One region of the Zhaonella formicivorans genome, then DNA from elsewhere that is predicted to be linked to it. Evidence: riboswitches for the same ligand, from Rfam matches in the RefSeq annotation. Region 1 holds a riboswitch; each other region holds the start of a gene.
The links. A riboswitch is a leader RNA that binds a small molecule or an ion and turns the genes downstream of it on or off. The one in region 1 is predicted to bind thiamine pyrophosphate.
Positions count from the first base shown of each region.

Region 2: linked by a shared signal. The riboswitch ahead of thiW (energy coupling factor transporter S component ThiW) and the one ahead of thiS (sulfur carrier protein ThiS) in region 1 are both predicted to bind thiamine pyrophosphate.
Region 3: linked by a shared signal. The riboswitch ahead of thiC (phosphomethylpyrimidine synthase ThiC) and the one ahead of thiS (sulfur carrier protein ThiS) in region 1 are both predicted to bind thiamine pyrophosphate.
Region 4: linked by a shared signal. The riboswitch ahead of thiT (energy-coupled thiamine transporter ThiT) and the one ahead of thiS (sulfur carrier protein ThiS) in region 1 are both predicted to bind thiamine pyrophosphate.

Region 1 covers NZ_CP085524.1:359,836-365,646, forward strand. The annotation lists gene EYS13_RS01790 (ABC transporter ATP-binding protein) at 1-1,505, shown strand, start outside; gene EYS13_RS01795 (ABC transporter permease) at 1,502-2,590, shown strand; gene EYS13_RS01800 (ABC transporter permease) at 2,602-3,534, shown strand; TPP riboswitch at 3,608-3,719, shown strand; gene thiS (sulfur carrier protein ThiS) at 3,828-4,028, shown strand; gene EYS13_RS01810 (thiazole synthase) at 4,032-4,814, shown strand; gene thiH (2-iminoacetate synthase ThiH) at 4,835-5,811, shown strand, end outside.
Region 2 covers NZ_CP085524.1:471,182-476,992, forward strand. The annotation lists gene speB (agmatinase) at 1-457, shown strand, start outside; tRNA gene EYS13_RS02340 (tRNA-Val) at 620-695, shown strand; tRNA gene EYS13_RS02345 (tRNA-Asp) at 699-774, shown strand; tRNA gene EYS13_RS02350 (tRNA-Phe) at 782-857, shown strand; tRNA gene EYS13_RS02355 (tRNA-Gly) at 899-973, shown strand; tRNA gene EYS13_RS02360 (tRNA-Cys) at 982-1,057, shown strand; tRNA gene EYS13_RS02365 (tRNA-Leu) at 1,068-1,157, shown strand; TPP riboswitch at 1,583-1,695, shown strand; gene thiW (energy coupling factor transporter S component ThiW) at 1,912-2,412, shown strand; gene thiD (bifunctional hydroxymethylpyrimidine kinase/phosphomethylpyrimidine kinase) at 2,414-3,214, shown strand; gene cytX (putative hydroxymethylpyrimidine transporter CytX) at 3,214-4,452, shown strand; gene thiM (hydroxyethylthiazole kinase) at 4,410-5,228, shown strand; gene rarD (EamA family transporter RarD) at 5,598-5,811, shown strand, end outside.
Region 3 covers NZ_CP085524.1:3,010,472-3,016,282, forward strand. The annotation lists gene EYS13_RS14775 (prolyl-tRNA synthetase associated domain-containing protein) at 1-46, opposite strand, end outside; gene EYS13_RS14780 (hypothetical protein) at 325-567, shown strand; gene EYS13_RS14785 (hypothetical protein) at 753-899, opposite strand; gene EYS13_RS14790 (DUF1638 domain-containing protein) at 1,240-1,887, opposite strand; gene speD (adenosylmethionine decarboxylase) at 2,202-3,029, shown strand; gene EYS13_RS14800 (pyruvoyl-dependent arginine decarboxylase) at 3,058-3,516, shown strand; TPP riboswitch at 3,620-3,731, shown strand; gene thiC (phosphomethylpyrimidine synthase ThiC) at 3,933-5,231, shown strand; gene purF (amidophosphoribosyltransferase) at 5,242-5,811, shown strand, end outside.
Region 4 covers NZ_CP085524.1:1,944,621-1,950,431, reverse strand. The annotation lists gene larAH6 (nickel-dependent malate racemase, LarAH6 family) at 1-364, shown strand, start outside; gene EYS13_RS09600 (NAD(P)-dependent malic enzyme) at 401-1,630, shown strand; gene EYS13_RS09595 (DUF4914 family protein) at 2,105-3,985, shown strand; TPP riboswitch at 4,077-4,190, shown strand; gene thiT (energy-coupled thiamine transporter ThiT) at 4,239-4,769, shown strand; gene cooS (anaerobic carbon-monoxide dehydrogenase catalytic subunit) at 5,332-5,811, shown strand, end outside.

The DNA of each region.
Region 1 (5,811 bases):
TGCGGCAGATTACCAAATCCTTTCCGGGGACTTTAGCTAACGACAGGGTTGATTTTACGGCTTATCCCGGTGAAATTCATGCTTTGCTGGGCGAAAACGGTGCAGGCAAAAGTACCCTGATGAGTATCTTAACCGGATTATACAGGCCGGACAGCGGCCAAGTTTTTGTTAAGGGACAGGAAGTTGTTTTCCGTTCGCCGAAAGATGCCATTAACGCAGGTATTGGTATGGTACACCAGCATTTTCGCTTGGTTAAGCCTTTTACAGTAGCTGAAAACGTTATTTTAGGTTTAAAAGGTGCACTATTCTTAAATGTGAAAGAAATCGAACAAAGCATTACTGCTATCTCCCAGAAGTTCGGATTAGGGGTAGAGCCTCAAGCTAAGGTCTGGCAGCTTTCCGTTGGCGAGCAGCAGCGGGTTGAGATCATTAAAATGCTTTACAGGGGTACGGATATTTTAATCCTGGATGAACCCACTGCTGTGCTTACTCCCCAGGAAGTAAGGGAACTGTTTAAGACGCTTCGCAATATGGCCGACAGTGGTTGCGCAGTTATCTTTATTACTCACAAAATGCATGAAGTTATGGAATTTGCGGACCGGATCACAGTTCTTAGGGGAGGAAAGTCTACCGCCAGTTTATTGAAAAAGGAAACTAACTCTCAGGAACTGGCCAGATTAATGGTAGGCAGGGAGTTAAATACAGCCCGCAAAAATGTCAGTAAAACGTGTGGCCAAGATGTGGTTTTGGAACTACAAGGAGTTTGTGCACTAAACGACAAGGGACGGCAGGCGCTGAGCAACCTTTGCCTAGAGCTAAGAAGCGGAGAAATCCTTGGTATAGCCGGTGTTGCCGGAAACGGTCAGAGGGAATTATCCGAGGTTATTACAGGTTTGAGAAATGTTACTTCAGGTTCTATTAAATTATTAGGCCAAGATATAACCAATAAGCCGGTTCGGGATATTATTGATGCCGGTGTTGCATTTATTCCCGAAGATCGCACCGGAACAGGGCTTATTCCGAATTTGCCCGTAGTAGATAATATTATTCTAAAAGAGTATCGCAGCCAGAATTTGGGTAAGGGCTGGCTTCTGGACAGCAAGGCAATTCGTCATAGGGCACAGCAGTTGGTTAATGATTTTGCTGTTAAAATACCAAATATTGATTGCCCTGTAAAGCTGATGTCGGGAGGAAATTTACAGAAGCTGCTCTTGGCCAGGGAAACTTCATTGCAGCCTAAACTGGTAGTAGCCGTTTACCCGGTGCGCGGCCTGGATATCGGCGCTACTGATGCAATTCATGACTTATTAATTGCGGAGAAAAACAAGGGTGCGGCCGTACTAATGATTTCTGAAGATCTGGAGGAAATCTACAAATTAGCTGACCGGGTAGCTGTGATGTACGAAGGAGAATTTATGGGTGTTTTGCCCATAGAAGAAGCTGATTTAGAAGAAATCGGTCTGATGATGGCTGGAGCAAAAAGGCTTGGGGGTGTAAGCGCTTGAGTTCAATAGTACCAGTTAAGGAACAAAGAAATTTCAGCCTAAGCTTTGAGAAAAGGTTGCAGACCCCACCTCTCTTGGGTCTTATAGTTCCTGTTGTTTCTGTCATACTTGCTTTAGTTTTTAGCGGCATTTTTTTGTCCTTAACCGGACATAGTCCTATAGAAATTTACCGGGTTATGCTGGAAGGTGCCTTCGGTTCATGGTACGGCTTGTCAGAGACCGTGGTCAAAGCCATACCTCTTATTTTAACCAGCCTGGGTGTGGCCATTGCTTTTAAGATGCTGCTTTGGAATATTGGGGCTGAAGGCCAGCTGTATATGGGTGCCTTTGCTGCCAGTTGGGTGGCATTAACCTTTCCAAACCTCCCTGCTTACATCATGCTGCCGGCTATGGTTATCGCCGGTATGCTGGCCGGCGGACTGTGGGGGTTACTCCCTGCTATTCCGAAAGCGGTATGGGGTGTTAATGAAGTAATCACAACTCTAATGCTTAACTACGTGGCTATCCTGTGGGTGGATTATCTGGTGTACGGCCCATGGAAAGACCCCAATGGTTTTAATTTCCCCTTGACCGCTCCTTTTGTTGACGCAGCTACTTTACCTTCCTGGGGCACCACTCGTGTGCACTTTGGTTTGGTTTTTGGCCTGGTGGCCGCAGCAATCCTCTATGTAGTTCTGCAGAAAACCAGATGGGGTTATGAGATCCGTGTTATCGGAGAAAGCACCAAAGTGGCCAAGTATGCCGGGATGAATATCGCCCGTAACATCCTGCTGGTGATGTTTTTGAGCGGAAGCCTGGCGGGTCTTGCAGGCATGGCTGAAACTGCTGGAATTACTCATCGCCTGCAACATGGGTTTTCTTCAGGGTATGGTTATACTGCAATCATTATTGCCTGGTTATCCCGTTTGAATCCTTTGGCAGTAATCGTTGTTTCTTTTTTATTTGGGGGATTGCTGGTGGGAGGATATACCATTCAGAGCAGTGGACTTCCTGCCGCCACCGTTTCCATGTTGCAAGGCGCGATTTTGTTCTTTGTCCTTGGGGGAGAAGTCCTTACTCGCTACAAGATCAAGTTGGGTAAATAAGGGGGAGAAAAATGGAACAGTCAATAATTATTGCAATCCTTGCTTCGGCAATTGTATCTGGCACCCCTATTTTGTTTGCTGCTCTTGGAGAGATCTTGACCGAGCGAGCAGGGGTCCTTAATCTAGGTGTGGAGGGCATGATGTTGGTTGGAGCCGTTACCGGCTTCATGACTACTGTGGCTACTTCTAACCCTTGGCTGGGGGTAGGGGCTGCCGCTCTCAGCGGAGGTGCGCTAGCTTTAGTTCATGCCTTTTTATCAATCACCTTGCGGGCTAATCAGGTGGTTAGCGGTTTGGCGCTGACACTGTTTGGCACCGGGTTTAGCGGTTATATAGGCAAGTCCCTGGTTGGCGTACCTGCGCCAGCTACTTTTAAGCCTGTAATTGTGCCTTTTTTAGGCAACATCCCTGTTTTAGGCGAGATTTTTTTCCGTCATGATTATCTGGTGTACATCACTTATCTCTTGGTGCCACTACTTTGGGTTTATCTTTATAAAACCCGCTCGGGCTTGAATTTAAGAGCCATCGGGGAAAATCCGGCAGCCTCCGATGCCCTGGGTGTAAATGTGTTTTTCTTAAGGTACCTATATGTTATTGTTGGTGGCATGCTGGCCGGGTTGGGCGGAGCATATTTGTCCCTGGCTTATGCTCCCACTTGGTTGGAGAATATGACAGCCGGGCGCGGTTGGATTGCAGTAGCCCTGGTGATTTTTGCCTCCTGGGACCCTGCTAAGGCCCTTGTTGGAGCTTATATATTCGGGGGTGTCGATGCTATGGGATACCGCCTGCAAGCTGTAGGTGTATCCGTTTCCGCTTTTTTCCTGAAAATGCTGCCTTATATACTGACGATTGTTGTCTTAATCATTACAACCAGGCAAACTATGAAAAAGCACGTTGGAGCACCGGGAGCATTGGGTTTAGCATATGATCGGGAAGAACGGTAAAAACCAATTTTAGGAAAAAAATAGCTTGCATTTTCTAAGAAGGCAAAATAAAATATAGATAAGCAACTGAATAGTATACCGCTAGGGGTGTCGGTAGCCCGGCTGAGAGAAAGGCGCGATGAAGCCTTTTAACCCTTGAACCTGATCTGGATCATACCAGCGTAGGGAAGTGACATACTTGTTAAGTTAAAGCCGCATCCAAATCTCGCTGGATGGGGCTTTTTATTTTACAAGTTTAAGCAGTTGTTCAAAAAAATTAATTGGCATTTATATTTTAGGAAAGGAGGGAACTGATGTTCATTACAGTCAATGGGAAAAAAGAAAAACTGGAGCGGGAAATTACTGTTTTGGAATTTTTACAGACTAAAGGTTTAAACACTGGTTCCTATATCCTGCTCTACAACGGCAGCCATTTAAAACATGAGGATTATGGTTTAACGGTTTTAAAAGAAAATGATCAGTTGGAAGTTTTGCGTTTCGTTGGAGGAGGTTAAAATATGGAAGACTCTTTGTTAATCGGTGGACGGGCTTTGAATAACCGGCTGTTTATCGGTACGGGCAAGTTTCCAAATAAAACTATTATTCCCGAAGTTATTAAGGAGTCTCAGAGCCAAGTGGTAACCATGGCCCTTCGGAGAGTGGATTTTGACTCGGAACAGGAAAATGTTTTAAATTATATACCCAAGAGCTGTATTTTATTACCTAACACCTCCGGAGCCCGCAACGCCGATGAAGCGGTGCGAATTGCACGGATAGCCAGAGCCGCGGGCTGCGGTAACTGGATTAAGATTGAAGTTATTTCTGATAACAAATATTTGCTGCCGGATAACTACGAAACAATTAAAGCTACGGAAATCCTGGTTAAAGAAGGATTTGTTGTTTTGCCTTACATGAGTCCTGATTTAATGGTGGCAAAAAAACTGCAGGATGTAGGAGCTGCTGCTGTTATGCCTCTGGGGGCTCCTATTGGCACTAACCGGGGACTTAAAACTAAAGAGTTAATCCGAATTTTGATCGAAGAAATTGAGGTCCCTATAGTGGTAGATGCCGGCATTGGCAAGCCCTCTGAAGCAGCGGAAGCCATGGAAATGGGGGCTGCTGCCGTGCTTGTCAATACGGCCATAGCAACGGCCGGGGATCCGGTTTTGATGGCGGGAGCATTTAATCTAGCAGTACAGGCCGGCAGAAAAGCTTATCTTGCTAAAACAGGGAGAACAAAGTATTATGCTGAAGCTTCTTCACCTTTGACCGGTTTTTTGACATATGAAGAGGCAATTTAAAGGGATTTTTGGTGAGAAAAATGAGCTTTTATGAATGTTATAATGCATACAAGGATTTTGACTTCAACAAGTTTTGGCGGGAATTAACCCCTCAAGACATTGCCGGTATTCTGACAAAAGACAACATATCAGTTTGGGAATACTTGGCACTCCTATCGGAGACTGCTGAGAGTTTGCTGGAGGATATGGCTAAAAAGGCCCACAAGCTGACTAGGCAGCATTTTGGTCCCACCATCCTACTCTACACCCCTTTGTATCTTTCTAACTACTGTGTTAACCGCTGCAGTTACTGCGGTTATAATGCCGCAAATAAGATTCGGCGTAAAACCCTTACCATCCAAGAGGTTGAACAGGAAGCCCAGGCCATTTCCAGTCAAGGTTTAAGGCATATTTTAATTCTGACCGGTGAGTCTAAATACCATGCACCGCTGGACTATATAATGGACTGTATACATGTTTTAAGAAAATATTTCTCCTCTATCAGCATTGAGATTTACCCCTTAGATACCGAAGAATACCGGCAAGTAATTGCCGCAGGTGTGGATGGGCTGACTATTTATCAGGAAGTTTACGATGAAGGGGTGTATGACGATATTCATTTAAGCGGGCCTAAAAAGAATTACCGTTTCCGATTGGAAGCTCCGGAAAGAGCTTGTGAGGCCAAAATGCGTTCAGTTAATATCGGCGCTTTACTGGGACTTAACGACTGGAGGAAAGAAGCGTTCTTTACAGGATTGCATGCCAAATATCTACAGGATAGATACCTGGACACGGAGATCAGTGTATCAGTACCAAGGCTCAGACCCCATGCAGGCAGTTTCCAACCGAACGCAAAAGTAACCGACAAAAATGTGGTGCAATACATGTTGGCTTTGCGTTTGTTTATGCCCAGGCTTGGGATCACGGTTTCGACCCGGGAAAGAGCTGAGTTCAGGGATAATATCCTGAGGCTTGGAGTTACCAAAATGTCGGCTGGTTCTTGCACCAAGGTGGGGGG
Region 2 (5,811 bases), 110 kb from region 1:
TGATGCCCACGCTGATTTGCGCTGTGATTATATTGGTGAAGTGGAATCTCATGCTACTGTAATGAGGTATGCTTCGGAGCTGCTTGGCAAAAAGCAGCTTTACCAGTTTGGTATTCGTTCGGGAACCAGGGAAGAGTTTGAGTATGCGCGGGAGCACACCAACATGTTTATAGATGAACTGCTTGGTCCGCTGGAGCAGGTTGTGGAGAATTGGAAAGGCAGTCCAGTCTATATTTCCATCGATATTGACGTAGTTGATCCTGCATTTGCGCCGGGTACAGGCACTCCTGAGCCGGGAGGATGTACTGCCAAGGAAATTATTAAGGCTATTAATATTATGAGCAAGTTGCCGGTAGTGGGAATGGATATTGTAGAGGTTTTGCCTATGGTCGATCAGTCTCAGCGCACAGCCTTGCTTGCGGCAAAACTGGTACGGGAAGCTATCTTAGCGTTTTAAGGTCCCAGTTAAGGGTTAGTGTTTGACTTTTGTTTTTAGCCCATGCTATAATAGGAACTGTTCTGAACGGCAAAGTGCGTAGAATTACCGTAGAATTACGAATAAAAAATTATTGACAAGTTAGCCGGAATGAGATAAAATAAGTTCTGTTCCGGTAAACAAGGGCGATTAGCTCAGCTGGGAGAGCGCTTGCCTTACAAGCAAGATGTCGGCAGTTCGATCCTGTCATCGCCCACCATGAGGAGCCGTAGTGTAGCGGTTAACATGTCGGCCTGTCACGCCGAAGATCGCGGGTTCAATTCCCGTCGGCTCCGCCATAGTTTTGCCTCGGTAGCTCAGTTGGTAGAGCAGAGGACTGAAAATCCTCGTGTCGGCGGTTCGATTCCGCCCTGAGGCACCATTTAAAATACCAGGCAGGGATTTGGCCTTGCCTTTGCTGATGCGGGAATAGCTCAGTGGTAGAGCATCGCCTTGCCAAGGCGAGGGTCGCGAGTTCGAATCTCGTTTCCCGCTCCATTTTATGTGGCGACGTAGCCAAGTGGCTAAGGCGGAGGACTGCAAATCCTTTATTCCCCGGTTCAAATCCGGGCGTCGCCTCCAAATAAATATTGCCCGGGTGGCGGAACTGGCAGACGCACAGGACTTAAAATCCTGCGGGACCTCAAATCCCGTACCGGTTCGATTCCGGTCCCGGGCACCAGATATGTAAGGGATTCGTCGATTTACGAAATTGCACGAGTCCTTTTTTATATGGTTAATCCTGTCAGTGTAATACACAGGCAACACGAGCAGCCTCCAGCACCTGCAGTAACTTTTTTCCAAAGTTTTATCTTCATAGCTGCGCATAGATTGCCTCTTTTTTGCAACTTATAAAAAGACATGATCATACATCCATTGGTTATTTATTGAGGATTTTCTTCTAATTTTATATTAAGATTAACTTTTTATGACAGGAATTTTGGAAGAAATAGGAGAGGGTTCCGGATTTTATCACAGTTTTTGGAGTATTCGTCTTACTGCTGATGTTTGCAAAGCCAGGAGGTAAAGATGAGGATTACGCCTATGGAAAAATATTGAAGATTAAGTAGAGTTATGCTAGAATAATTTTAAAGAAAATTAAATATCTTTTAGCGCTAGGGGAGCTGGGTGAGGCCGGCTGAGATAAAGATCCGATGATATCTTAAACCCTTATACCTGATCTGGATAATGCCAGCGGAGGAAAGTCAGCTAGTGTATCTCATTTACGCATCTTCAGCACGAATCCTGAATCAGGGTTCGTGCTTTTGTTTCCCGTTCTAAACTCCACAAGCCTCCTGCTTATCTAAGTGGAAGACAACGGAAGTTTTGAACCCGATTGGTTTAACCAGCATAAGTGGGGGGAAAATACTTCCACTGATGAAGTTCACTGGCACCCCCTGCCTGCAGCGCTAAAGGTAAAGAGGAGGAGAAGTTGCATGAAAACCAAAAGCCTTACTTTATCTGCCATGCTTGTGGCTATCGGCACCTTGTCTGCCCACCTTATCTACATTCCTGTGGGAGCAGCTAAAGTTTTTCCCGTGCAGCATGCCATCAATGTCCTGTCAGCGGTACTCTTAGGGCCCTGGTATGCTGTTGCCAACGCTTTTGCCATTTCTCTTTTGAGGAATATACTGGGTACCGGCTCTTTGCTAGCTTTTCCAGGCAGCATGTTGGGGGCATTCTTGGCAGGGCTGCTCTTTCGAGGTACCCACAGCAATTTATGGGCCGCTCTGGGCGAAATATTTGGTACGGGTATTTTAGGAGCCCTTGCTGCGTACCCCATTGCTAAACTCTTACTGGGTAAGGATGTAGCCGCCTTCTTCTATGTAGCTCCCTTTTTAATGAGTACGGTAGGGGGAAGCATAATCGGCTACTTGGTCTTAAGTCTTTTTGAAAGAAACAAAGCATTAAAGGAGCTCACGAAGGGAGAGGTATAAGTTGAAAAAAGTGTTAACTATTGCGGGTTCTGATTCCAGCGGCGGTGCGGGGATTCAGGCTGATTTGAAAACTTTCTCCGCCCATGGTGTTTTTGGCATGAGCGTAATTACTGCAGTAACGGCGCAAAACACCCAAGGGGTGTGGGCTGTCCAGGATATAGAACCGGAGATCATTGGAAAGCAGATAACTGCGGTATTTGAGGATATTCAGGTAGATGCGGTTAAAATCGGCATGGTTTCACAAGAAAATGCCATTAAGACAATTGCCCATGGGCTGGTGAAGTTCGGGGCTAAGAACGTGGTGCTGGATCCGGTGATGATCTCTAAAAGCGGCTTTAATCTCTTGCAGCCGGAAGCTAAAGAAGCTTTAATTGCGGAACTGTTGCCATTAGCAGTCATTGCTACCCCTAATATTCACGAAGCCCAGGCTATTACAGGGATGGAGATTAGAAATATACAAGAAATGGAAGAAGCTGCTGAAGTGATTTTTCAAATGGGCCCTCGTAACGTATTGGTCAAGGGGGGGCATCTGGATGAAGAGGCCGTTGATGTGCTTTTTGACGGTAAAGAGATGCATCATTACAAATCCCATCGGATCCATACTAAAAATACCCATGGCACCGGTTGCACTTTATCCTCTGCTATTGCCTCTAACTTGGCACTGGGGTATTCCGTACCGGAGGCAGTAGAGAAGGCTAAACAATACATCACGATTGCTATTGAGCATTCTTTGGCTATTGGAAAAGGAGTTGGGCCCACGAATCATTTTTATATTTTATATAAGAAAGCAGGTGTGTTGTAATGAATATAGAGGGACAAGGCAGTTTGTCGGTGTTTAATTTCTTTTTGCTGTGGTTTGGTGCAGCCATCTCCATTGCGGAAATCATGACTGGGGGACTTTTAGCCCCTTTGGGGTTGAGCACTGGACTTTTGGTTATTCTCTTAGGACACGCAATCGGCGTTGGCATTTTGGCTCTGGGAGGGATAATTGGTGCCAATACAAAGGCCCCGGCTATCATGTCAACCAGGATATCCTTTGGGATATACGGCTCTTATCTCTTTTCCATTTTTAATATGTTACAGCTTATCGGCTGGACGGCGGTGATGATTATTTCCGGAGGTCGTTCCGTGAACATCATCGGCAAAATGCTGTGGTCTCTTGACAATGTTACTTTGTGGAGCATTGTCATCGGGATGCTAATTATTCTTTGGATCATGCTCGGCCAGACAGGTTTTAAAAAGCTGAATGCGGCTGCAGTGATATTGCTCTTTCTGCTGACAATTGTACTAAGTTACGTGGTCTTCAAAAAGGGAGAGCTTTTTACTGCTCAAGTAGAGGGAGAAATCAGTTTCGGAACTGCTTTAGAGCTTAATGTCATTATGCCCCTGTCGTGGTTACCGCTGATTGCAGATTATACCAGGTTCGCTAAAAATACCAAGGGAGCTGTGCTGGGCAGTTTCTTGGGATATTTCCTGGGCAGTTCCTGGATGTACCTCATCGGCATGGTGTCTGGGATCGTCTTTGCCAATCCCGAACCGGGGGCCATTATGATAGCAGCTAACTTAGGATTTACAGCGCTGGGCATTATTATTTTATCCACAGTGACCACTACTTTTCTGGATGTTTACTCTGCTGGGGTAACGTTTTTAAATATTTTCCCTAAACTTAATGAGAAAAATGTAGCTATTGTCATGGGGATTATAGGTACTATTATTGCTGTGATTGTACCCATAGAGCAGTATGAAAATTTCCTTTATGCAATAGGGTCAGTTTTTGCTCCGCTCTTTGCAATACTATTTACTGATTATTTTATCACCAGAAAAAAACGGGAAATCAGTGAAGAGCTGCTGATCAACTGGGGCTCTATGCTAGTTTGGCTAATAGGAATTGGGTTGTATTATATGCTGATCAGATTTGACTTTATTTTGGGGACTACTGTTCCCGTGATGGTTCTGACCTCAATAATCTACGTTGCTCTCTTGGGGTGGGTTGGAAATTGGAAATATATGAAAAAATCGCAGCAATCTTATCAAGCGTAAGAAAGGAAAGGCCCCTAATACACCACCTTACTAACTATGTTACGGCTAACGATTGCGCTAATATAGTGCTGGCTCTGGGCGGCTCCCCCGTTATGGCTGATGACGTAGGGGAAGTGGAGGAGATGGTAACTCACGCCGCAAGTTTGGTCCTAAACATTGGTACTTTAAATAAGGGCAAAATGGAAGCCATGCTTTTAGCGGGGAAAGAGGCAAATAAGCGGAGAATTCCTGTGATCCTGGACCCCGTGGGGGTAGGGGCCACAGCTTATAGGACAGAAGCTGTGGAAAAGTTGTTACAGGAAGTAAAACCAGCGGTGATCAGGGGCAATCGGGCAGAGATCAAAAGGCTTTTGGGCTTAAACTCAAGGCTTCGAGGGGTTGACTCCCTGGAAGAAGCCGAAAACAGCCCGGAGCTTGTCTTAAACTTAGCCCAGCGTTTAGGCTGCGTAGTGGCTATGACCGGGGAGCGGGATGTTATTTCCGATGGCAAAAGGTTGTGCTTCATTGAAAATGGGCATCCCATGCTGACCCGCATTACAGGCAGCGGATGCATGAGCACTTCCCTCATCGGTACCTGTTGCGGTGTTGCTAATGATTATTACTTGGGTGCAGTAGCAGGAGTTGCAATCATGGGGCTGGCCGGGGAGATGGCCTACATGAGCTTAAGCGGTACAGAAGGCGTAGGAACATTTAGGGTCAGATTGCTGGACAGTATTTATAACCTTACGGAAAAACGTATTATAGAAGGTGTCAGAATATCACCCTTAGCCCCTTAAAACCCGTTAGCTTAGCTAGCGGGTTCATTTAATTCTGTAATTCTTTTGGATTGCAAAAGGAAAACCGTGTTATTCATTAGTCATCGTTAAATTGAGAAATTCCTTATGAGTAGATAAAAGGCTAGTATTTATGCTGAGTCGTACGGGGGCAGCGGGATTAATTTGATTTGTAATTGCAGGATTTCTCAAGGAAGTGAGGAATTAAATGATTATTCCCGGCTGAGTTTTTCATATCTTTGTTTTAAAGGAAAAGAAAAATGCAAATTAGAAAAGCTGCATATTTTTTTGCATTAGGATGAACAAAAAGCCATTGGGGCTTATTTTACCATTGGATTAGAGCATTACACGCAGAATGGAGTCTTATAACTGATGAGCAGAAAAACTCAAGGCTTAAGCAGCATAGTAATTGGAATCTGGTATAGTATTCTTGCATATCTGCTTTGGGGTATTCTCCCTTTATATTGGAAAGCCTTGCAACAGGTACCGCCAAGAGAAATTTTGGCCCATCGTATCTTATGGTCTTTAATATTTGTTTGCATAATACTCATTTTTAATGGGCGTTGGCATATTGTCAAAAAAGTAC
Region 3 (5,811 bases), 660 kb from region 1:
ATTTTTCCAGATAAGCGTAAACTTTTTGTTCTCGCTGGCTAACCATATCTTCCACTCCTTGTTCCGGGTAAAGGTTTTTAACTGTATTATATTATACCAGAAAAGACTGCTAGTACGGTTTTGAGAGCGTTCCTTCTTGGGTTTATACGGACTAAATCCGACCGGCAGAAATTGTACTGATTAATTTGTTGGCGGTAGGAATAAGGCAACTTTTGCCGAAGTTTTTAATTAGAAGTAGCGGTATGAAATTCAAAAGTTTGGAGGTGAAACGGTTTTCCTTTTGCTATCCGTTCCGAAAAAAGAGACAAGGAGTGTTTGTTTTAAATGAAGTACACTGGCAAATATCTTGCAAAGATTGAGTCTATCAGAAATTCGGAAGAGTATAATGCATTTGTTCAGAGAGCCACTGAAGAGCATGGATATCAAGTTACCGGCATGTTCAGGGCGGAAAACGGCAGGGCAGTATGCATCAACTGCGGAGGACACCTGGAAGGCACTGGTTCGGGAAGGTATCGCTGCGATTCCTGCGATTCGGTTGCAATCAGAGCTTGGGTAGCAGAAGAATGATAAGGGGTTGAACAGCAATAAATAACCATTGGGGATTAAACAGCTAGTGGACAGGGTTCATTAGCTGTTTTTTTATGCGTTTTTTGTTAACTAAAGGTTACAGTGGCAGCTACTGTGGCTTTAAATTACGGGCTTACCAAAAAAGATCTGTTCAACAAGAAAGGAACGCCTGACGCATTCCTTTTTCAAATGTCGATTTGATGTTTGCCACAGCTCTTCCATGTTTTCACTTCCCGCGGCGACTTAACAGGTTGCCCGGAAGCGGACAGATCCAGCTCAGCTAATTCCTCTTGCTTTGTTTGGCATGTGCCGTCAAAAATGGTTTCCGGCATGTAATTCCCCCTTTGCTCTACTGGGGTAGTATGCCCAAAAAGTGGAGGAATTATTTACCCAGCTTATGATGAGAAAGGCGCCAACGATAACCAGGAAGATGCTGGCCAGCAGTTTGGCTGAAAAATGCTCCGCTTTTCTTAAAAAAATCCAGCTTAAAGTAAGATGAAAAGGGGCGAAGTATTTTTCAAAGCCGCAGTCACGGAAACGGAACCGCCGGCAGAGAGTGCGAGGAAAACCATCAACATCCCGGTGGTGTTGCCAAAACCGCCGAGGGTAAAAATAAGACTCCTGCATGGAGTCGTAAAAATTGCCATGGTTCATGCTTGCCTGCGGCTTCTTTTACAAAAAGGAACGCTGCATGATGATTTGGCCCGGCGGGTTGACCACGAATTCTTGGTCCCATTCTCCTCGGACCAATTTGCGCAGTAAGCGCAGCGACCCCTCCCGTTCTGCGAAGTTTACTCCCAAGTATGCGGCAACTTCCCGGGCATAATCCCGGTACCGGTCCAGCCCCTCCAGCTCCGTATAGATAAAAACTACGCGCTGGTAGTTGCTGTACATCTGATCAATAAAGGATTGGGCCAGCTCTTCGCCGTAGTCTTTGGCATACCGGCGGAACTCGGCAAGGGGCTCGGCTTCCTGGTCAATCCAACCTTTACTCAAATAAATGGTGGCGGGGAATTGTTCAAATTCCCGGTCATAAGCTGCTCTTGAGCCGAGGAGGAGGCTGATGCAGTCATGGGTTTTTGGCACCACCAGGGTATGTTTGGGCGATCTAAGATGGGCTGTGCCATTGGAACATAATCCATAACCGAAAAGCAGGGTGTCAAATTCCTGGGCTGCATCAATCCGCTGCTGCAGTTCCCTGGTTAATTTAGTAGGGACCCGGTGCAGCGCGTATTCCAGAAATTCGCATTCCAGTTCCGGAGGCTTCACCGCCAGCACCTCATCCTCCATAGTTTTGCAGGCAAAAATCTTACACTTCATAAATCTTTCCCTCTATGTCATCTTAGGTTATGCGTTTTTCTTTTACAACAAATTATGTCATAATTCAGATAATTGGCCGGAGTATATTATAAGTACATATATTAAGTACATATATTATAACTTGCAGTTCATTTCCTGCACAGGGAAAAAAACGGCATGTCAGGTAAAATACCTGTTTCTATTGGGCAAGTTTCCTGCCTAGACCATAAGCATAAAGCAATTGCCGGGCCTGGGTTATTACAAGTATATTTTTTTCCTAGAACTGCACAATATTTTAGGTGGTGAAGATTTAGACAAGTGGAAGGAGACAACCTGTGAAAATTAAACCAATAAACAAGAAATTGAAGCTCTATGGGTTTAATAACCTGACCAAAACGCTGAGCTTTAATTTGTATGACATCTGCTATACCTTAAGTCCTGAACACCAAAAGGAATATATTGAATACATAGACGAGGAGTATAACGCGGACCGGTTAGTAAGCATTTTGACAGATGTGGCTAAAATCATCGGTGCCAACGTGCTCAACGTGGCCAACCAGGACTATGACCCGCAAGGGGCAAGCGTTACCATGCTGGTGGCAGAAAATGAGGTGCTGCATGAACAGCCGGTGAATGTAGTTGATAATGAGTCACCGGGACCTTCGTCGGAAGCGGTTGTGGGACATTTGGACAAAAGCCATATTACAGTCCATACTTATCCGGAAAGCCATCCCTACAAAGGCATTAGCACGTTCCGTGCTGACATAGACGTTTCCACTTGCGGCCAGATATCACCCCTTAAAGCCTTAAATTATTTAATCACCAGCTTTGAACCGGACATCGCCATTATCGATTACCGGGTCAGGGGGTTTACCCGGGATGTAAACGGCAAAAAATATTATATCGACCATAAGATTAACTCCATCCAAAACTATATGACCGGTAAAACCCGGGAACTATACCAGATGATCGATGTAAATATTTATCAGGAGAATATCTTTCATACCAAGATGATTCTTAAGGAATTCGATTTGGACCATTATTTATTCGGGACTGCCAAGAAAGAACTGCCACCGGCAGAACGGAAAAAAATCAAGCAGCGCATCAAAAAGGAAATGCTGGAAATATATTATGGTAAGAATATGCCGACAGTCAGGGGCTAATTGAAAAATGTTTCGAGGAGTTGATTATATGCTTCCAATTCCCAAAAAATTTTTTGTGACTAGCGGCTGTGCGGAAGGTGATTCTGAGTTAACTGCTTTTGACGGGGCGTTGTTAAAGGCCGGCATCGGAAACATAAATTTGCTGAAAGTCAGCAGCATCCTTCCCCCCGGTGCCCAATTTGCGCCCGGTCTTGAGTTCCCAGCGGGGGCCATGGTACCTACCGCTTATGGTACTATTGTCTGCACCGAACCGGGTACCACGATTGCGGCTGCCATAGCAGTGGGCCTATCTGAAAGTTCTTTCGGAATAATTATGGAGTTAGTAGGCAAACTTACCAGGCAAGAGGCGGAAGAGAAAATCCAAGGCATGGTTCAAGAGTCTTTTGCCATGAGAAAAATGGAATTGAAAGAAATTAAAATCTCGGCAGCAGAACATACCGTACAAAAAATAGGGTGCGCTGTGGCAGCGGCACCCATGTGGTATTAGCAGTTAAAAAACTGCTTCCACAACCTCTTACCTTTATTTGTATTTTTTGCTTGTTTTTGTATTAGATATAGGCTAAAATAAAGATAAATTTAAATAAAACTGCATCTTGCACTAGGGGAGCTGAAGAGGTCAGCTGAGATGAAGAACCGATGAATTCTTTGACCCTTGAACCTGATCTGGATAATGCCAGCGTAGGGAAGTGACGCGTATCATGTACAAATTATTTTGTACGTTGAATTGTTAGCACAAATCTCACCTGGGATTTGTGCTTTTTATTTTGGCGTTATTTCCCGGAAAATGACAACTGAATTAAGCTGGTAACCATTAACTGGGGGGGATCCTTATGTCTAACTAAGTGTTAATGTGTTCAAAGCTATTCTCTTTTTTGAATTTATCCTAAGAAAGGTGTGAAGACAATGACCCAACTGGAAGCGGCTAAAAAAGGTATTATCACGGAGGAAATGGAGAAAGCGGCCCGGTTCGAAAAGATATCTGCGGAAGAACTGCGGGAAAAAATCGCCTCAGGGGAAGCAGTATTACCCTGTAATGTAAACCACAAAGGAATTACCCCTATGGCTGTAGGGAAAGGTTTATCTACCAAGGTAAATGCTAATCTTGGTACATCCGATGCTTATCCGGAAGTAGAAAAGGAACTGGAAAAATTGCATGCAGCCATTAAGGCAGGAGCAAATTCGGTGATGGATTTAAGCACAGGAGGAGATATTGACCAGGTTAGAAAAAAGATTATTGAGGCCAGTCCTGTGATGGTTGGTTCTGTTCCAATGTATCAAGTTCTGGTGGAGAACCAGAGAAAGGGCAAAGGCATGATTGAAATGACGGCAGATGATATTTTTGCCGGCATTGAAAAACACTGTGCGGACGGTGTGGATTTTATTACCGTTCACTGCGGTGTAAATTTGGAAGTCATCGAGGAATTAAAAGAAAAGGGTAGAGTTATGGACATTGTTTCCCGGGGAGGATCTTTTATCACGGCTTGGATGTTGCATAACCAAAAACAGAACCCCTTATATGAAGAATTCGACCGGCTTTTGGAAATCGCTAAAAAGTATGATGTTACTCTAAGCCTTGGAGATGGGTTAAGGCCCGGGTGTCTGGCAGATGCTACCGATGCTCCGCAAATTCAAGAATTAATGATCCTGGGAGGACTGGTAAAAAGGGCAAGGGAAGCAGGAGTTCAAGTGATGGTAGAAGGTCCTGGCCATGTGCCTCTAGACCAAATTGAAGCCAACATGAAGCTGGAAAAGACATTATGCTATAATGCGCCTTTTTATGTGTTAGGGCCTATAGTGACCGATGTAGCACCGGGGTATGATCATATTACCTCTGCCATAGGCGGCGCTATAGCAGCTTCGTCAGGCGCTGACTTTCTCTGTTATGTGACACCGGCGGAACATCTTGGCCTGCCTACGGTGGAAGATGTGAAAGAGGGGGTAATTGCAGCCAGGATCGCAGCCCATGCCGCCGATATTGTCAAAGGTGTAAAAGGCGCCTGGGAGTGGGATCTGGAAATGGCCAAAGCCAGGAAAGGATTGGACTGGCAAAAGCAAATTGACTTATCTATGGACCCTGAAAAAGCGGCTAAAATGCGCAAAGAGAAAAATGAAGATGATCAGGAATGCTGCACCATGTGTGGCAAGTTCTGCGCCTACAAGCTGATCAGCGAATATCTGGGAACTACATTTACAGGTTGTTAAGTTTACAAAGATGAAAAAGGCTGTATTCCCTTTAGAAGAAGATAAACCCCGCGAGGAATGCGGGGTGTTCGGTATCTATGCTCCCGGTGAGGATGTTGCCCGTCATACTTACTACGGGCTCTGTGCACTCCAGCACCGGGGGCAGGAAAGCGCGGGCATAGCAGTAGCGAATGGGCATGAAATCAAAATCCACAAAAATATGGGATTGGTAACGGAAGTTTTTGCTGAAGACATCTTTAAGCAGTTGAAAGGTAACTTGGCAATTGGGCATGTGCGTTATTCCACCACCGGGGAAAGTTCAATAGCAAATGCCCAGCCCTTAATATCCCCTTATAATTCAGGGAGCATTGCCTTAGCTCACAATGGACACCTGGTTGATGCAGTTGTCGTTAGATCCGGTCTGTTGAAAAAGGGACTGACTTTGCAGACAACCAGTGACAGTGAGGTTCTTTTAAAGTTTATTGCCAGTTTTAGCTCCATTTCGTTGCCTGACGCGTTGAAAAAATGCATGGCAAAGCTGAGGGGAGCTTATTCACTGGTGGTGATGACCGAAAAACAATTAATAGGCATGCGGGACCGG
Region 4 (5,811 bases), 1.6 Mb from region 1:
CGCAAAGCATGCGGTGAAAGATGGGGGCGTGATTATATTAATTGGTTCTTGTAAGGAGGGGCTTGGGGAGCATACTTTTGAACAGTGGATGACACAATCCCCCGATGCTCATTCTATGATCGAGCGAATCGGTCGTGATTTCCAATTGGGTGGACACAAAGCCGCAGCCATAGCAATGGTCTTGGAAAAAGCGGATATCTATCTGGTGTCCGAGCTGCCTGATTCTTTGGTAAAAAGCATCTTCTTGACGCCCCAGCCCTCTGCACAGGCAGCATTGGATGCTGCATTTGCCAAGCTGGGGGAATTTGCCACTGTACTGGCCATGCCCTATGGAGGTTCGACGTTGCCAAGGGCAATGGTTTGATTTTTGCATTAACCAAATTATTTTGGGGGGCTTACAATGGGTTTACGGGAAGAAGCATTAGAACTACATCAAAGGAATACTGGGAAAATTACGGTCCAACCGAAAGTTCAAATTACTAATGGGTATGAATTGAGCTTGGCTTATACGCCTGGTGTGGCAGAACCTTGTAAAGAAATCCATGCAGATGTAGATAAAGTTTACGATTATACTAACAAAGGAAATATGGTTGCTGTAGTCAGCAATGGCACTGCTGTTTTAGGTTTGGGTGACATTGGCCCTGAGGCTGCCATGCCGGTTATGGAAGGAAAATCCGTATTATTTAAAACGTTTGCAGGAATAGATGCATTTCCGATTTGTATACGGGCTAGGGAAGTAGAAGAAGTAGTGCAGGCTGTAAAAATGTTAGAGCCTACTTTTGGCGGCATAAATTTAGAAGATATAGCAGCGCCGAATTGTTTTGAAATCGAACGCAGATTAAAAGAGGAGTGTAATATACCAATCTTTCATGATGACCAGCATGGCACAGCCGTAGTTACCCTGGCAGCCATGTTAAACTCGGTGAAACTAGTTGGCAAAAAAATTGATGAAGTTAAGGTAGTAATTAATGGCGCAGGTGCCGCCGGAATTGCTGTGCTCAAGTTGCTGTTGAAGAGTGGTGTCAAGGATGCTATACTTTGTGACCGCCTTGGTGCGATCTACGCCGGGCGGCCAGAGGGAATGAATAAAGAGAAGGAAGAGATTAGTCAATTTACTAATAAGCAAAAGGTTAAGGGAAGTCTAGCTGAAGTATTAGTTGGGGCTGATGTGTTTATCGGACTCTCTACAGGTAATGTCCTTAATCAGGATATGGTAAAATCAATGGCTAAGGCTCCTATAATCATGGCTATGGCTAACCCTATACCTGAAATTCTGCCTGACATTGCAAAAGCTGCAGGAGCCAGGGTGGTTTGTACCGGGCGATCCGATTTTCCCAACCAGGTTAATAATTCCTTGGCTTTCCCCGGCATATTCAGGGGAGCTTTGGACGTTCGTGCCAAAGATATCAACGAAGAAATGAAGCTAGCTGCAGCCCATGCTATTGCAGGGCTGGTAAGCGATAAGGAACTGTGCGAAGAATTTGTTATGCCCGATCCCTTTGATAAGCGAATTGCTCCTAAAGTGGCTGCCGCTGTGGCCCAGGCTGCAATGGATTCTGGAGTAGCAAGAATAAAAGTGGATCCGTCTGATATTGAAGAGAAGACTTTCGCCATTGCTGCAATAAAGTAGCACTGCAATATTGAACTTGATTTTCCGGTGGCCCAGGACCCGCCAAGGACTGATTTAGAGGGTCTTGCGTTGAAACGTAAATTTTTTTTGAAGATAGGTTGAGATTATGGACTCTCAACCTATCTTTTTTTGTATCTACATTAAACAACGAACTATTTTTTGCAAGCACATCAAGTCGGCAGACTGCTCAACCAGTGTTTCAAGGAAAAATTAGCTTTTTGTTTCTGCGAAAGTTGAATTTTTAAATAACCCATAGGAGCATTTCCAGCCTGTAATGCAGTATACTTAACGGGAATGGATTGCAAGATATGCTCTGATTTGTTATGATAATAAAAATTTATAAACTTAGCTAGCCGGTTTTTGTCAGGTAAATCAGAGTTTTTAGGCCAATGATAATGAGTGCCTGTACTTATTATTATTGGCTTTTTCAATAAAAAAGTACAGCGTAGGTTTGTACTGAGAGGAGAGGAACAGATGACAGAGATGTTTGCTAAATTTAAGTTGCCTCCGGATTTGCTGCACATTTTACAAAATACCGAGGTAATTATCCCCGGGAGCAGGGAAGAATTGCTGGAGCTGGCCCTAGGCAATAAAGGAAAGGACTTTTATGAGGTTGCTTACGACATCCCAGGTATCGGGCGAATTGTAGAAGCTACCGTTACCCGCTGCAAGAACGGCATAGCCGTAAATTATACCGATATTTACATGAGAAGAAGAGATCCTGATTGCATGGTTGTTGCTGACAAAGGGGAGACGGATAAAGAGAGGTACAAAGACCGTTTCGGTCAGGATTTCAAACCGCTGCGCACGGCAACTTTTGAGTGGCTGGAGCAGCAACCCCTGATTGTGCTGCCTTTTATGGCAGGGGGCTCAACCTTAGGGTACCCGGCCCTTTTGGTTGCTCCCGCCAATGCCGGCTTTTTTGCAGCGGCTTTGGCTGATTTACAGGAGTTTTTGTCTCCCGACCGTATCCCTCCTGAATTCACCCCGAAAGCTATCGTCTGTGTGGCGCCGCCTTTCCGCCACACCCATTTCGACAATAAGCAGGTGGTGGTGCATAACAGGAGAGAAAACATCCATGAGCTTTTCTCCTATAATCTCTATCCGGGGCCAAGCGCCAAAAAAGGCATTTACGGCGTGCTGTTAAACATCGGGGAAACAGAAGGCTGGGTTACTCTGCATGGATCCACCGTTAAAGTTATCACTCCCTACGAAAATATTTTTACCATAATGCATGAAGGGGCCAGCGGCGGCGGTAAGAGCGAGATGCTCCAGCAGTTTCACCGGGAAGCCGACGGTAAGGTGCTGCTGGGAGAAAATATTGTGACCAGGGAAAGGCATTACCTGGAAATTTCAGACAGCTCTGAACTGCAGCCTGTGACCGATGACATGGCGTTATGTCCTCCAGGGCTGCAGGACGGCAAAAAGCGGCTGGTTGTAACCGATGCCGAAGCGGGCTGGTTTATCAGGGTTGACCATATTAAAAAGTACGGTACTGATCCCCAAATTGAGGAATTAACTATCCACCCGCCTGCTCCTTTGATCTTTTTAAATATTGACGCTGCACCGGGTTCGACCTGCTTGATCTGGGAGCACACCCTGGATGAACCGGGGAAACCCTGCCCAAACCCCAGGGTCATTGTTCCTAGGAGGTTTTTCCCGAACACTGTCAATGAACCGGTGGAAGTCAACATTCGCAGTTTCGGGGTAAGGACCCCGCCCAGCACCAGGGATAATCCGAACTACGGCATTATCGGCTTGTTCCATGTACTGCCGCCTAGCCTCGCCTGGCTGTGGAGGCTGGTTGCCCCCAGGGGACATTCCAACCCCAGCATTACTGATACAGAGGGCATGACCAGCGAAGGGGTAGGTTCTTACTGGCCTTTTGCCACCGGGAAAATGGTGGACCAGGCCAATCTCCTGCTGGAGCAAATTATGGATACACCAAGCACCAGGTACATTTTGATTCCCAACCAGTATATAGGTGTCTTTAGAGTGGGCTTTATGGCTGAATGGATGGCCAGGGAGTATATTGCCCGGCGCGGCAGTTCCAAATTCAGGAAAGAACAATTGACTCCCGCCAAATGCCCTCTCTTGGGATATGCTCTGGATTCGCTGAAGATTGACGGGACCTACCTGCCCAAAGTGTTCCTCCAGGTTGACCTGCAGCCGGAGGTAGGGGAGGAAGGTTACCAAGCCGGAGCCAAAATACTGACTGATTTCTTTAAGCGGGAATTGCAACATTTCCTGACATCTGAGTTGCATCCCGTTGGCCGGCAGATCATCGAAGCCTGCCTTTCCGATGCCAAGCTGGATGAGTACGTTAGCCTGATTCCCTGTGAATATGGGAATTAAGAATTAAGATTATTGATAACAAAGATAAACACGACAAAGATAAAAATATAATTGAAGAATACAAAGCTTTATGGTAAAATATGTCTAGAACTGCATAGGTGAGGGGTGCTGGATGAGTCCGGCTGAGAGGGAGTTCCTACTGATACTCACGACCCGTGAACCTGATCTGGGTAATGCCAGCGTAGGGAAACTATAGCTACTTACAATGCTGCATTATCCAGTGCAGCATTTTTTTATTTGTAGGAGGTATCTTATGGGGAAACTGTCGACTAAAGCGATGGTAGAGGCAGGAGTATTAATTGCTTTAGCTCAAATTTTGAGCTATGTAAAAATTTTCGAAGCCCCTTACGGGGGGTCTGTAACGGCAGGGAGCATGGTGCCGGTGATGATTTATGCCCTCAGGTGGGGACTCGGGCCTGGTTTGTTTGCCGGAGCGGTTTACGGGGCGCTCCAGTTTATCCTGGGACCAAAATATTCTTACCATATACTCTCAATTTTACTCGATTATGTGGTAGCATTCGGGCTCCTGGGGTTGGCCGGCTTGGCCAGAAAAAACTATGCCGGGGCTTTTGCCGGAGTAGTTTTGGCTGTTTTCGGCCGCTTCGTTTCCCATGTGCTTTCGGGGGTAATTATCTGGGCATCCTACGCTCCTCCCGGCATGAATCCTTGGGTTTATTCAATCCTGTATAACGGCGCTTACCTGTTGCCCGAATTGGTGATTTCTGTTGTGGTAGTGGGAGTGCTTTATAAGCCCTTGAAAAATTTTGTTGCTCAGCAGATGTAGCTTGTTATTACTTGTTTAGAAGTATGATTAGGAGAGGGGAGTTTACGGCTTCCCTCAGCTTGTAGACAAATGCAAAAATTGTAATCCATTGTGTGTAGCTGCGACATTATGACAAGCCTTAGAGCGCTCTGCGAAGAGTTTGACTGGAAGCGGACGAGCGGCACGGACGCCGCGAGAGCGGTGGAGCGATAGGAAGTCGCGTCACCGCGTGCCGCTGGAAGTCAAACGTAAAGAAGACTTGGCTTGTGCCAAGCGTGAGCGCGCCAGAATTTCTAGCATTATGTTTCATAATGCATAGAAATTCCAGTCCTTTAGGGCCGGCAGAAGTCTAGTCGCCCTTATGCGGTCGTGCATAAGGCTTGCATAGAGCCTGAGCAGGCCAGCGCTCTTGGCGATAGTCTTTGGAGCAGCGGTACAAGGGTTACAATTGTGCGAGGGCTAATAATACTTTGTCGACGGTCTGAGGGAAGCATACAGCTTCCCTCTTTTTTTGTCACCGATTCCAGCATTTTTTGCAGGCTAGTGGAAATACTAACCTCGAAAAAACTAGAGAGGTGATCTGATGAAATTTACCACGGAAAAAGTCAGTGTACATCCTTCCGTTCAGGAAATGTATGAGCGCTTGAAAGAGGACAAAATATCAAACACTTTTGACAGGTTCTCGCCCCAGGAAAAAATTCGCTGCAACTTTTGTGTTGCCGGGGTCAGCTGTCAACTGTGCACTAACGGCCCTTGCCGGATTTCTGATAAGGCCGAGGCGGTACTGGGGGTTTGCGGCATAGACCGTAACGCCATGGCAATGAGGGATATGCTCTTGCGCAATGTCATGGGTACATCTACTTATTCCTACCAGGCTTACGAAGCAATCAGGACTTTAAAGGCAACCGCCTTAGGACAGACCCCCTACAAAATCAAAGATACAGAAAAAATGTATCACTTTGCCAAACAGTTGGAACTGGACACTTCCGGTTCGGTGAATGACGTGGCAATAAGATTGGCGGATTTTCTGCATTGGGAACTGCACCGCGGCTATGATGAGCCC